DNA from 2 places in the Kitasatospora sp. NPDC059327 genome. Region 2 is predicted to be linked to the other one. Evidence: riboswitches for the same ligand, from Rfam matches in the RefSeq annotation. Region 2 holds a riboswitch; the other holds the start of a gene.
The links. A riboswitch is a leader RNA that binds a small molecule or an ion and turns the genes downstream of it on or off. The one in region 2 is predicted to bind S-adenosylmethionine.

Region 1: another riboswitch for S-adenosylmethionine. It lies ahead of thrC (threonine synthase); the one in region 2 lies ahead of ACFXHB_RS35800 (aminotransferase class V-fold PLP-dependent enzyme).

What each region holds. Positions count from the first base shown of each region.
Region 1 covers NZ_JBHYYB010000030.1:78,769-83,567, forward strand. The annotation lists gene ACFXHB_RS20110 (trehalose-6-phosphate synthase) at 1-873, opposite strand, end outside; gene ACFXHB_RS20115 (glucosyl-3-phosphoglycerate synthase) at 942-1,970, opposite strand; SAM riboswitch class I at 2,130-2,261, shown strand; gene thrC (threonine synthase) at 2,279-3,574, shown strand; gene ACFXHB_RS20125 (ubiquitin-like small modifier protein 1) at 3,614-3,892, shown strand; gene ACFXHB_RS20130 (cold-shock protein) at 4,495-4,698, shown strand.
Region 2 covers NZ_JBHYYB010000092.1:30,546-35,344, forward strand. The annotation lists gene ACFXHB_RS35790 (hypothetical protein) at 220-645, shown strand; gene trpD (anthranilate phosphoribosyltransferase) at 770-1,846, shown strand; SAM riboswitch class IV at 2,013-2,130, shown strand; gene ACFXHB_RS35800 (aminotransferase class V-fold PLP-dependent enzyme) at 2,181-3,560, shown strand; gene ACFXHB_RS35805 (Lrp/AsnC ligand binding domain-containing protein) at 3,573-3,854, opposite strand; gene ACFXHB_RS35810 (rhomboid family intramembrane serine protease) at 3,896-4,678, opposite strand.

The sequences.
Region 1 (4,799 bases), on a different contig from region 2:
GACGGCCTCGCGCAGGGTGGCCAGGCGCTCGCCGACGTCCGGCCGGTGGGACCGCTCGCGCAGGAAGTCGGCGTCGGCCCCCAGGGCGTGGACGCCGAGCCGGGTGGTGCGGCCCGCGACGGTGACGGTGAGGGCCTCGCGGTCGACGGTGGCACCGAGGACCGCCGCGCAGCAGTCGGCGAAGGCGAGGGCCCAGCGGCGGGTGAGGAAGCCGGCCCGGTCGGCGCCCAGGATGCCGGTGAGCACGCTCGCGGCCACGTCGTCCGGCAGCAGCCGGAAGTACTCGGGCGGGGCCCACGGGGTGTGCGAGAAGTGGCCGATGCGCAGGTCGGGGCGGGCGGTCCGGAGCAGGGCCGGGGCCAGCGAGAGGTGGTAGTCCTGGATCAGTACCGCGGCCCCGGGCGCGGCCTCGGCGGCGAGGGCCTCGGCGAAGGCGGTGTTGTAGGCGGTGTAGGCCTGCCACTCGGTGCGGAACTCCGCGCCGAAGGAGGGTGCCGTCGGGGTGGCGTAGAGCAGGTGGTGGACGAACCAGAGGGTCGAGTTGGCGACGCCGTTGTAGGCGCGGGCGAAGGTGTCCGGGTCGATGTCGAGCATCCGGACGGCCTGTCCGCCGACCTCGTGGCCGGCGCGGTCGAGGCGGCCGTCCGGAGCCTCCCGGGCGGCGCGGCGGTCGGCCTCGCCCAGGGCCGCGCAGACCCAGACGGCGTGCGGGTCGTCGATCGCGGAGAGCCCCGAGACCAGCCCGCCGCCGCCCCGGCGCAGGGTCAGGGTGCCGTCGTCCCCGGTGCTGAACGACACCGGTCCCCGGTTGGAGGCCACCAGTACGGCGGCGGAACCGGTCGCACTCGAACGTTCGGTCGTGAGATCGCCCATGGTTGGTACGTTGCCGTGGGTCCGGCTCGGCAAACCCCCGCCGGTGGTTTCCGGCCGTGTCCTGCGGCCTAGCCGAGGTGCCGGTTCGCGTACTCGGGGACGGTGTGCATCGGGGGCCGTTCCACCGCGGTGACCGGGTGGGTGTGCGCGGTGAAGGCGCGGGTCCGCGGGTCGCGGGTGAACTGGGTCAGCAGCGGGTGGACCAGGTCGGCGGAGGCCTTCAGCCGGTGGGTGCGGTCGAGGCGTTCCAGGGCGGTGCGGTAGATGGTGGCGGCCATCCGGCCGAGTGCCTGGCCGTCCTGGTGGCGGTGGTGGCGTACGCCCACGTCCACCTGGGCGAGGGCGTCCAGGCCGGCGAACTCCAGGGCGTCCACCAGGAGGCCGAGTTCGACGCCGTAGCCGGTGGGGAACGGCAGCCGTTCGAGCAGCGAGCGGCGGGCCGCGTACTCGCCGCCGAGCGGCTGCACGAAACCGGCGAGTTCCGGCCAGTGCAGATTGAGCAGGGGGCGGGCGACCAGCTCGGTGACCCGCCCGCCGCCGGACGGGACGACGGCGGCGTCCGGGCCGTTCGACGCCACTTCGAGCGGACGGTCGTACATGGCCTTGACCAGCTGGATGTCCGGCTCGGTGAGCAGCGGGCCGATGATGCCGGAGACGAACGCGGGGTCGAAGGACCGGAGGTCGGCGTCGACGAAGCAGACGATCTCGCCGCTGGTGACCAGCAGCGAGCGCCAGAGCACCTCGCCCTTGCCGGGGGCGGCGGGCAGCCGGGGCAGGATGTCGTCGCGGTGGACCACCCGGGCGCCCGCCTCGGCGGCCGCGGCGGCCGTGCCGTCGACGGATCCGGAGTCGACGACGACGAGCTCGTCGACCAGCGGCAGGCGTTCCATCAGTTCCCGGCGCACGGTGCGGACGATGTCGCCGACGGTGGCCTCCTCGTCCAGGGCGGGCAGCACCACGCTGACGGTGCCGGCCGGGCCCGCCGCCTGCTTGGCCTCCAGCAGGGCGCGCACCGGGCGGTCGGCCGCGCTCCACGAGCGGCGACGCAGCCAGGACGCCGCCTTCGGGAGGAGTGCGGGAGTCGGTTCGGCGGGCACGGAGCTCTCCTCGGCGGATCGGGGCGGATCGGGGTGGGACGGGGCATCTCGCGTGGCGGACGGTCCCGTTCAGGGTTGACGCCTTCGGATACAGTCTTCGTACAGCGATCGGACCTTCGCACGCCGGGGTCACCGCTGAGCAGGACCACAACTTCACAGAGCTCATCCAGAGGGACTGAGGGAACGGCCCGTTGACGTCCCGGCAACCTTCTCGCACGGCAGGCTTCGGCCCCGGCGGGACAGGTGCCAATTCCGTCCTGTGGCGCGCCCGCGTCACGGGGAAGATGAGGAGAGAGGCCTCCGCCATCATGGCTACCACTGCGACATCCCCGTCCGGCTCCGCGACCGCGACCGTCGACCTCGGCCCCGCCGTCGCGCTGTCCTGTCGGGAGTGCGGCACCCGGTTCCCGCTCGGTCCCAGCTTCGCCTGTGTGGAGTGCTTCGGGCCGCTGGAGATCGCCTACGACTTCGGCAGCGAGGGCGCGGAGGAGCTCCGCAAGCGGATCGAGGCCGGTCCGGCGTCGATCTGGCGCTACGCGCCGCTGCTGCCCGTCCCGGCCGATGTCGCCGGCAAGCCGAACCTCAACCCGGGGTGGACCCCGCTGGTGAAGGCGGACAACCTGGGCCGCGAGCTCGGTTTCACCGCCCAGCTGCACATCAAGGACGACTCGGGCAACCCGACGCACTCGTTCAAGGACCGCGTGGTCGCCTGCGCGATCGAGGCGGCACGGGCGTTCCACTTCACCACCCTCTCCTGCTCCTCGACCGGCAACCTGGCCGGTGCGGTGGGCGCGGCGGCGGCCCGGGCCGGCTTCAAGTCCTGCGTGTTCATCCCGCACGACCTGGAGCAGGGCAAGGTCGTCATGGCCGGTGTCTACGGCGGCGAGCTGGTCGGCATCGAGGGCAACTACGACGACGTGAACCGCTTCTGCTCGGAGCTGATCGGGGACCCGGCCGGTGAGGGCTGGGGCTTCGTCAACGTCAACCTGCGCCCGTACTACGGCGAGGGCTCCAAGACGCTGGCGTACGAGATCTGTGAGCAGCTCGGCTGGCGGCTGCCGGAGCAGATCGTCATCCCGATCGCCTCGGGCTCGCAGCTGACGAAGATCGACAAGGGTCTGCAGGAGCTGATCAAGCTGGGCCTGGTCGAGGACCGCCCGTACCGGATCTTCGGCGCCCAGGCGGCGGGCTGCTCGCCGGTCTCGGCGGCCTTCAAGGCCGGCCAGGACGTGATCCGCCCGGTCAAGCCGGACACCATCGCCAAGTCGCTGGCGATCGGCAACCCGGCCGACGGCCCGTACGTGCTGGACATCGCCCGCCGCACCGGTGGGGCCGTCGAGGACGTCACCGACGTCGAGGTGGTGGCCGCGATCAAGCTGCTGGCCCGGACCGAGGGCATCTTCGCCGAGACCGCGGGCGGGGTGACCGTCGGCGTGCTGAAGAAGCTGGTCGAGACCGGGCAGCTGGATCCGGCCAAGGAGACCGTCGCGATCAACACCGGGGACGGCCTGAAGACGCTGGACGCCGTCTCCGACTCCGGGATGACCGCCGTCATCCGCCCGACGCTGGCCTCGTTCCGCGACGCCGGCCTCGCCTCCGCCTGACCCGCCCGCAGCCCCGTCGTACCGCCCGAGGAGACCCCCATGAGCGCCACCGTCCGCATCCCGACCATCCTGCGCACCTACACCGGCGGCGCCGCCGAGGTGGCCGCCGAGGGCGCCACCCTGGGCGACGTCATCGCCGACCTGGAGAAGAACCACGCCGGGATCGCCGCCCGGATCCTGGACGACGCTGGCAAGCTGCGCCGCTTCGTGAACGTCTACGTCAATGACGACGACGTCCGGTTCGCGGAGGGTCTGGCGACCGAGATCAAGGACGGCGCGAGCGTCTCGATCATTCCCGCGGTGGCCGGCGGCTGCTGATCCGTCCCTTTCCGGCCGGGTCGTTCACCGGCCGGGCCGTTTCGACCAGGCCGTTCGCGCGTACGGAATTCCGTTCTTCGTACGCGCGGGCGGCCTGTCGTCGCATTCCGGCGGGAATATTTCGGGGTCCGGGGGAGTAGAGTGTCGCTTGTCCGGGAAGAGGGCCGCCCCTCCCCCCTCGCTCCGGTACTCGAATCGTCCGCGCCCGTACCGCCGGTGTCTGTCCGGCCGCTGAGACCGGCGCCGGGGCCGTGACCGTGAAACATGTCAGGCCGATGTCAGAATTCTCGAAGGCATTTGAGTAATTCGTCCGCTATGTCCGGCGTGAAATGCCGATTTCCTCCCGCTTTGGCCCGCCCTGTCCCTCGGGAGGCCGCCTGAATTCCCGGTGGTTGGCCCTGTTGCAGAGGGCGTCGATCCGGATACATTCAGCCGCGGTCGACGCAATCACCCGCTCACCGGATGCCTTCCGGTGGTCTCCGCGGAGGATTGCGGCGGGCACGGCTGCGCCCAGGGGGGGTTCCCCGGGCCGGCCTCCACCAGACCCGGGTCCGCGACCTGCGGGCGCGTGAAGGGCCAGCACAGCACTAGGGGAGTTCGGAATGGCTCAGGGCACCGTCAAGTGGTTCAACGCGGAGAAGGGCTACGGCTTCATCGCGGTCGACGGTGGTGCGGACGTCTTCGTCCACTACAGCGCGATCCAGATGGACGGCTACCGCACCCTTGAGGAGGGCCAGCGGGTCGAGTTCGAGATCTCTCAGGGGCAGAAGGGCCCGCAGGCGGACATGGTCCGCGCGGCGGTCTGACCTTTCCGACCCCAGGAGTTCGGCTCGGCCCTATCGGCTGGTGCGCCTCTTGCTTCACGACGGGCCCGTACGACACATGTCGTCGGGCCCGTCGGCATGTC
Region 2 (4,799 bases):
GGGTCGCCGGGAGTAAGGGATCGGCCGTTCCGTCGGCCGTACGGGTGGACCGCGTCAGCGGGGGTGACGGCCTGTCCTCCGGGCGGGTGAGTCCCGGGCGGGCCGTGGGCGCGGCGGCTTGAGACGGATCGCGCGGGAGTGGCTCGGCGGGCGGTGATCGGGAGTAGCATCCGGGATGAGGCGAACGTGGTCCGGATCACACGTGAGGGAGCAGGGCCCATGGCGGACACCACCGGCGAGACGCTGACCGTTCTCGTCTACAGCCACGACCGCAACACCCGTGAGCAGGTGCTGACGGCCCTCGGCCGGCGGCCCGCCGAGGATGTTCCGGAGCTGACCTACCTGGAGTGCGCGACGACCCCCGCGGTGCTGAAGGCGCTGGAGAAGGGTGGCGTGGACCTCTGTGTCCTGGACGGCGAGGCGGTGCCGGCCGGCGGCCTGGGGCTCGCCCGGCAGCTGAAGGACGAGATCTACGGCTGCCCGCCGGTGCTGGTGCTGATCGGTCGGCCGCAGGACTCCTGGCTGGCCGCCTGGAGCCGGGCGGACGCGGCCATCTCCCGCCCGGTGGATCCGGTGGCGCTGGCCGAGGCGGCCGCCACCCTGCTCCGGGCCCGGCTGGCGAAGCGGGCGCCGGCCGCCCGCTAGGGCGGCGCGTCTCAGTACGAGAGAAGTGAAGGCCGCGGCGGGGCGATGGCGTCCCGCCGCTCGATAGGCTGGCTCCATCCTTACGGAGATCCCCTCGGGGAACCGACGAGAGCTGGAGTCAGCCATGGTGAACGTGAACCCTGCGAACGGCGGCAAGGACCCCGTGCAGGTGGTCCGCACCTGGCCGGACATCCTCTCGGCGCTGCTGCGGGGCGAGGACCTGGACCGGGCGGACACCGCCTGGGCGATGGACCGGATCATGAGCGGCGAGGCCTCCGCCGTGCAGATGGCCGGCTTCATGGTGGCCCTGCGGGCCAAGGGCGAGACGGTCGACGAGATCGTCGGCCTGGTGGACTCGATGTACGCGCACGCCGAACCGCTCTCCATCCCCGGCCCGGCGGTGGACATCGTGGGCACCGGCGGCGACCGGGCGAAGACCGTCAACATCTCCACCATGTCGGCGATCGTCGCGGCGGCGGCCGGCGCCAAGGTGGTCAAGCACGGCAACCGGGCCGCCTCCTCGGCGAGCGGCTCCTCGGACGTGTTGGAGAAGCTCGGCGTCAGGCTCGACCTCTCCGCCCGGCGGGTCGCCGAGGTGGCCGAGGAGGTGGGGCTGACCTTCTGCTTCGCGGCCAAGTTCCACCCCGCGATGCGGCACACCGCCCCCGCCCGCAGTGGCCTCGGGGTGCCGACCGCGTTCAACACCCTCGGTCCGCTGACCAATCCGGCCAAGGTGACCGCGCACGCGATCGGCTGCTTCGACACCAGGCTGGCGGCCCTGATCGCCGGGGTGCTGGCCCGGCGCGGATCCACCGCGCTGGTCTTCCGCGGCGACGACGGCCTGGACGAGCTGACCGTCACCACCACCTCGCGGATCTGGATCGTGCGCGACGGCGAGGTCACCGAGACCTCCTTCGACCCGCGGGACGTCGGCGTCGAGCTGGTCGGCATCGAGGCGCTGCGCGGCGGGGACCCGGCCTTCAACGCGGACGTCGCCCGCCGGCTGCTGGCCGGGGAGCGCGGGCCGGTGCGGGACGCCGTCCTGATGAACACGGCGACGGCGCTGGTCGCGCTGGACCTCACCGACGCGCCGCTCACCGAGCAGCTGGCGGCCGGGATGGAGCGGGCCGCGGCGGCCATCGACTCGGGCGCCGCGCAGGATCTCCTGCGGCGTTGGGCGGAGGCCACCGCCAAGGCGTGAGACGGCGGCCGGGGCCCGCGGGGACGCCCCCGCGGGCCCTTCGCGTGCCCGCGTGCCTGTCCGGGGCACCGGTGACCTGCGGACGAGTGGGCGGGCCGATGGGCGGCCGTCCGAATGGTGGACATCTGTTTGACCAGTCGGCGGACCCGACCTAGAGTCTTCGCCAGGTCATGAGTGACAGTGCAAAGCCCCAGCTGGCTGTCCGGCAACCCTCCGTCCGTGGCGGGGTGCCCTGGGTGAGGACCGGGTCTCGCGGCAATCCGTCCGCGCGACAAGCGCGGACGCCGGCTGACACGCACTCCGGGGTCCTTACCCGTCGAAGGAGTGCACTCCCATGTCCGTCGCCACCGAAATCTGCGCCCCGCTCCCCGTCCTCGGCCACGACGTCGAGGTCCCGCTGGTCAACGGTGACAAGGTCACCTACGCCGCGCTCGACTACGCCGCCAGCTCCCCGGCCCTGCAGCGGGTCTGGGACGACGTCGCGGCCTACGCCCCCTACTACGGCAGCGTGCACCGGGGCGCCGGCTACCTCTCCCAGCTCTCCACCGACCTCTTCGAGCAGAGCCGCCGCACCGTCGCGGACTTCCTCGACCTGCGCGAGGGCGACCAGGTGGTCTTCACCCGGGCCACCACCGACTCGCTCAACCTGCTGGCCGGCGCGGTGCCGGCCGGTACCCGGGTCTTCGCCTTCGAGACCGAGCACCACGCCTCGCTGCTGCCCTGGCGCCACGCCGGCCTGAGCGTCACCTACCTGCGCGCCCCGCGCTCCCGGGCCGAGGCGGTCGCCGCCCTGGACGCCGCGCTGGCCGAGGCCCCCGAGGGCCCCAAGCTGTTCTGCGTCACCGGCGCCTCCAACGTCACCGGCGAGCTGTGGCCGGTCGCCGAACTGACCGAGACCGCCCACCGGCACGGGGCCCGCGTGGTGCTGGACGCCGCGCAGCTCGCCCCGCACCACCGGGTCTCGGTGCGCGAGCTGGGCGTGGACTGGATCGCGTTCTCGGGGCACAAGATCTACGCGCCGTTCGGCGCGGGCGTGCTGGCCGGCCGGTCCGACTGGCTGGACGAGGCCGAGCCGTACCTGGCGGGCGGCGGCGCCACCCGCACGGTGGCCCGGGAGGCCGACGGCTCGGTGGCCGTGCAGTGGCACACCGGCCCGGCCCGGCACGAGGCCGGTTCGCCGAACGTGATCGGCGCCTACTCCATCGCCTCGGCCTGCCGGGCGCTGACCGAGGCCGGCTTCGACGCGCTGGAGGCCCGCGAGCAGCAGCTGATCGCCCGGCTGAAGGCCGGTCTGGCGGAGGTCCCGCAGGTGCGGGTGCTGAACCTGTTCGGCGCGGACTCGGCCCGGGTGGGCGTGCTCTCCTTCGTCGTCCAGGGCTGGAACAGCTCGCACTTCTCGGCCGCGCTCTCCGCCGAGTACGGCATCGGGGTGCGCGACGGCCTGTTCTGCGCCCACCCGCTGGTGCGCACCCTGCTCGGCGACGAGGACGTGGCGCCGTCCGAGTGCGGCGCGCCCGAGTCGTCGCTGCCGGGGGAGCGCAGCCTGAACGCGATCCGGGTCAGCTTCGGCGCGGGCACCCCGGACGAGCACATCGACCGGTTCCTGACCGCCGTCCGCGAGCTGGTCACGGACGGCGCGGCCTGGAACTACCGCAACGAGGGCGGCCGCTGCGTCGCCACCGTGCAGGTCGACAGGGGCCGCCGCGCGAGCTGAGCGGGGGAGGGGCTACTCGCCCAGGCCGAGCGCGAAGGCGGTCTCCAGGTCGTGCTGGGAGTAGGTGCGGAAGGCGATCTGGGTCTCGGTGTGGGCCACGCCCGGGACCTTGTTCAGCCGGCCGGGGATCACCTCGGCCAGGTCGTCGTGCCGGCGCACCCGCACCATCGCGACCAGGTCGTAGCCGCCGGTCACCGAGTAGACCTCGCTGACGCCCTCGATGGCCGCGATCGCCTCGGCGATCTCCGGGATGCGGTCGACGCTGGTCTTGATCAGGACGATGGCGGTGATCACTGTTCGGGCTCCTTTGTGAGGTGTCGCCAGGGTATCGGGCGTCAGCCGGGCCGTCGCGAGGGGCGGGTGGCCAGCGTGCAGGCGTACAGGAACCCGGCCGAGAAGCCGATCACATGGACCAGGTAGGCGACGCCGGGCCCCGCCGCGTGCACCGACCACCACTGGAGCGCGAACCAGAGGCCGAGCACCAGCCAGGCCGGGAAGCGCAGCGGCAGGAAGAGCAGCAGCGGGACGAGCGTGGTCACCCGGGCGCGCGGATGGAGCCGCAGATAGGCGCCGAGCACGGCGGCGATCGCCCCCGAGGCGCCGATCAGCACCCGGGTGGAGTCCGGCGAGTGGGCCTCGGCCAGCGCGAAGCCGTACGTCGCCACCGAGCCGGCCGCCAGGTAGAAGAGGGCGAACCGGGCCCGGCCCAGGCGTTCCTCGACCGTGGGGCCGAAGACCTGGAGGAAGAGCAGGTTGCCCAGCAGGTGCAGCCAGCCGGCGTGCAGGAAGAGCCCGCTGAGGACCGACAGGGCCGGATGCTTGCCCGGGGTCGGGGCGGCCGGGCAGCCCGGCACCGGATCGGGGGCCTCGGCCAGCTGCCCGGCGCTGAGCGGGCGCCCGGCCAGCAGCTCGGCCGGGACGGCGCCCCAGCGCTGCTCGTAGCGCTGCTCCGCGCAGACCCGGTCCTGCCCCCGGCCGTAGAGCGGGTTGAGCCCGGCCGCCGGGCCGAGCAGGAACACCAGGACGTTGAGCGCGATCAGCGCGTAGCTGACGGCCGGAACGGGCGCGGCCGGGCGGCCGCCCCGCGCACCGGTGTGGTCGAGGACCGGGATCGCCATGCGACCAAGCATCCCTCCGTCCGGTGCCTGCCACACCGCGCTGTACGGCAGGTGGACCACCCCCGCGATCGCCGTGACCGGTGGCCGGGGTGGTTGCCCCAGGCAATAGGCTTGGGGCGGG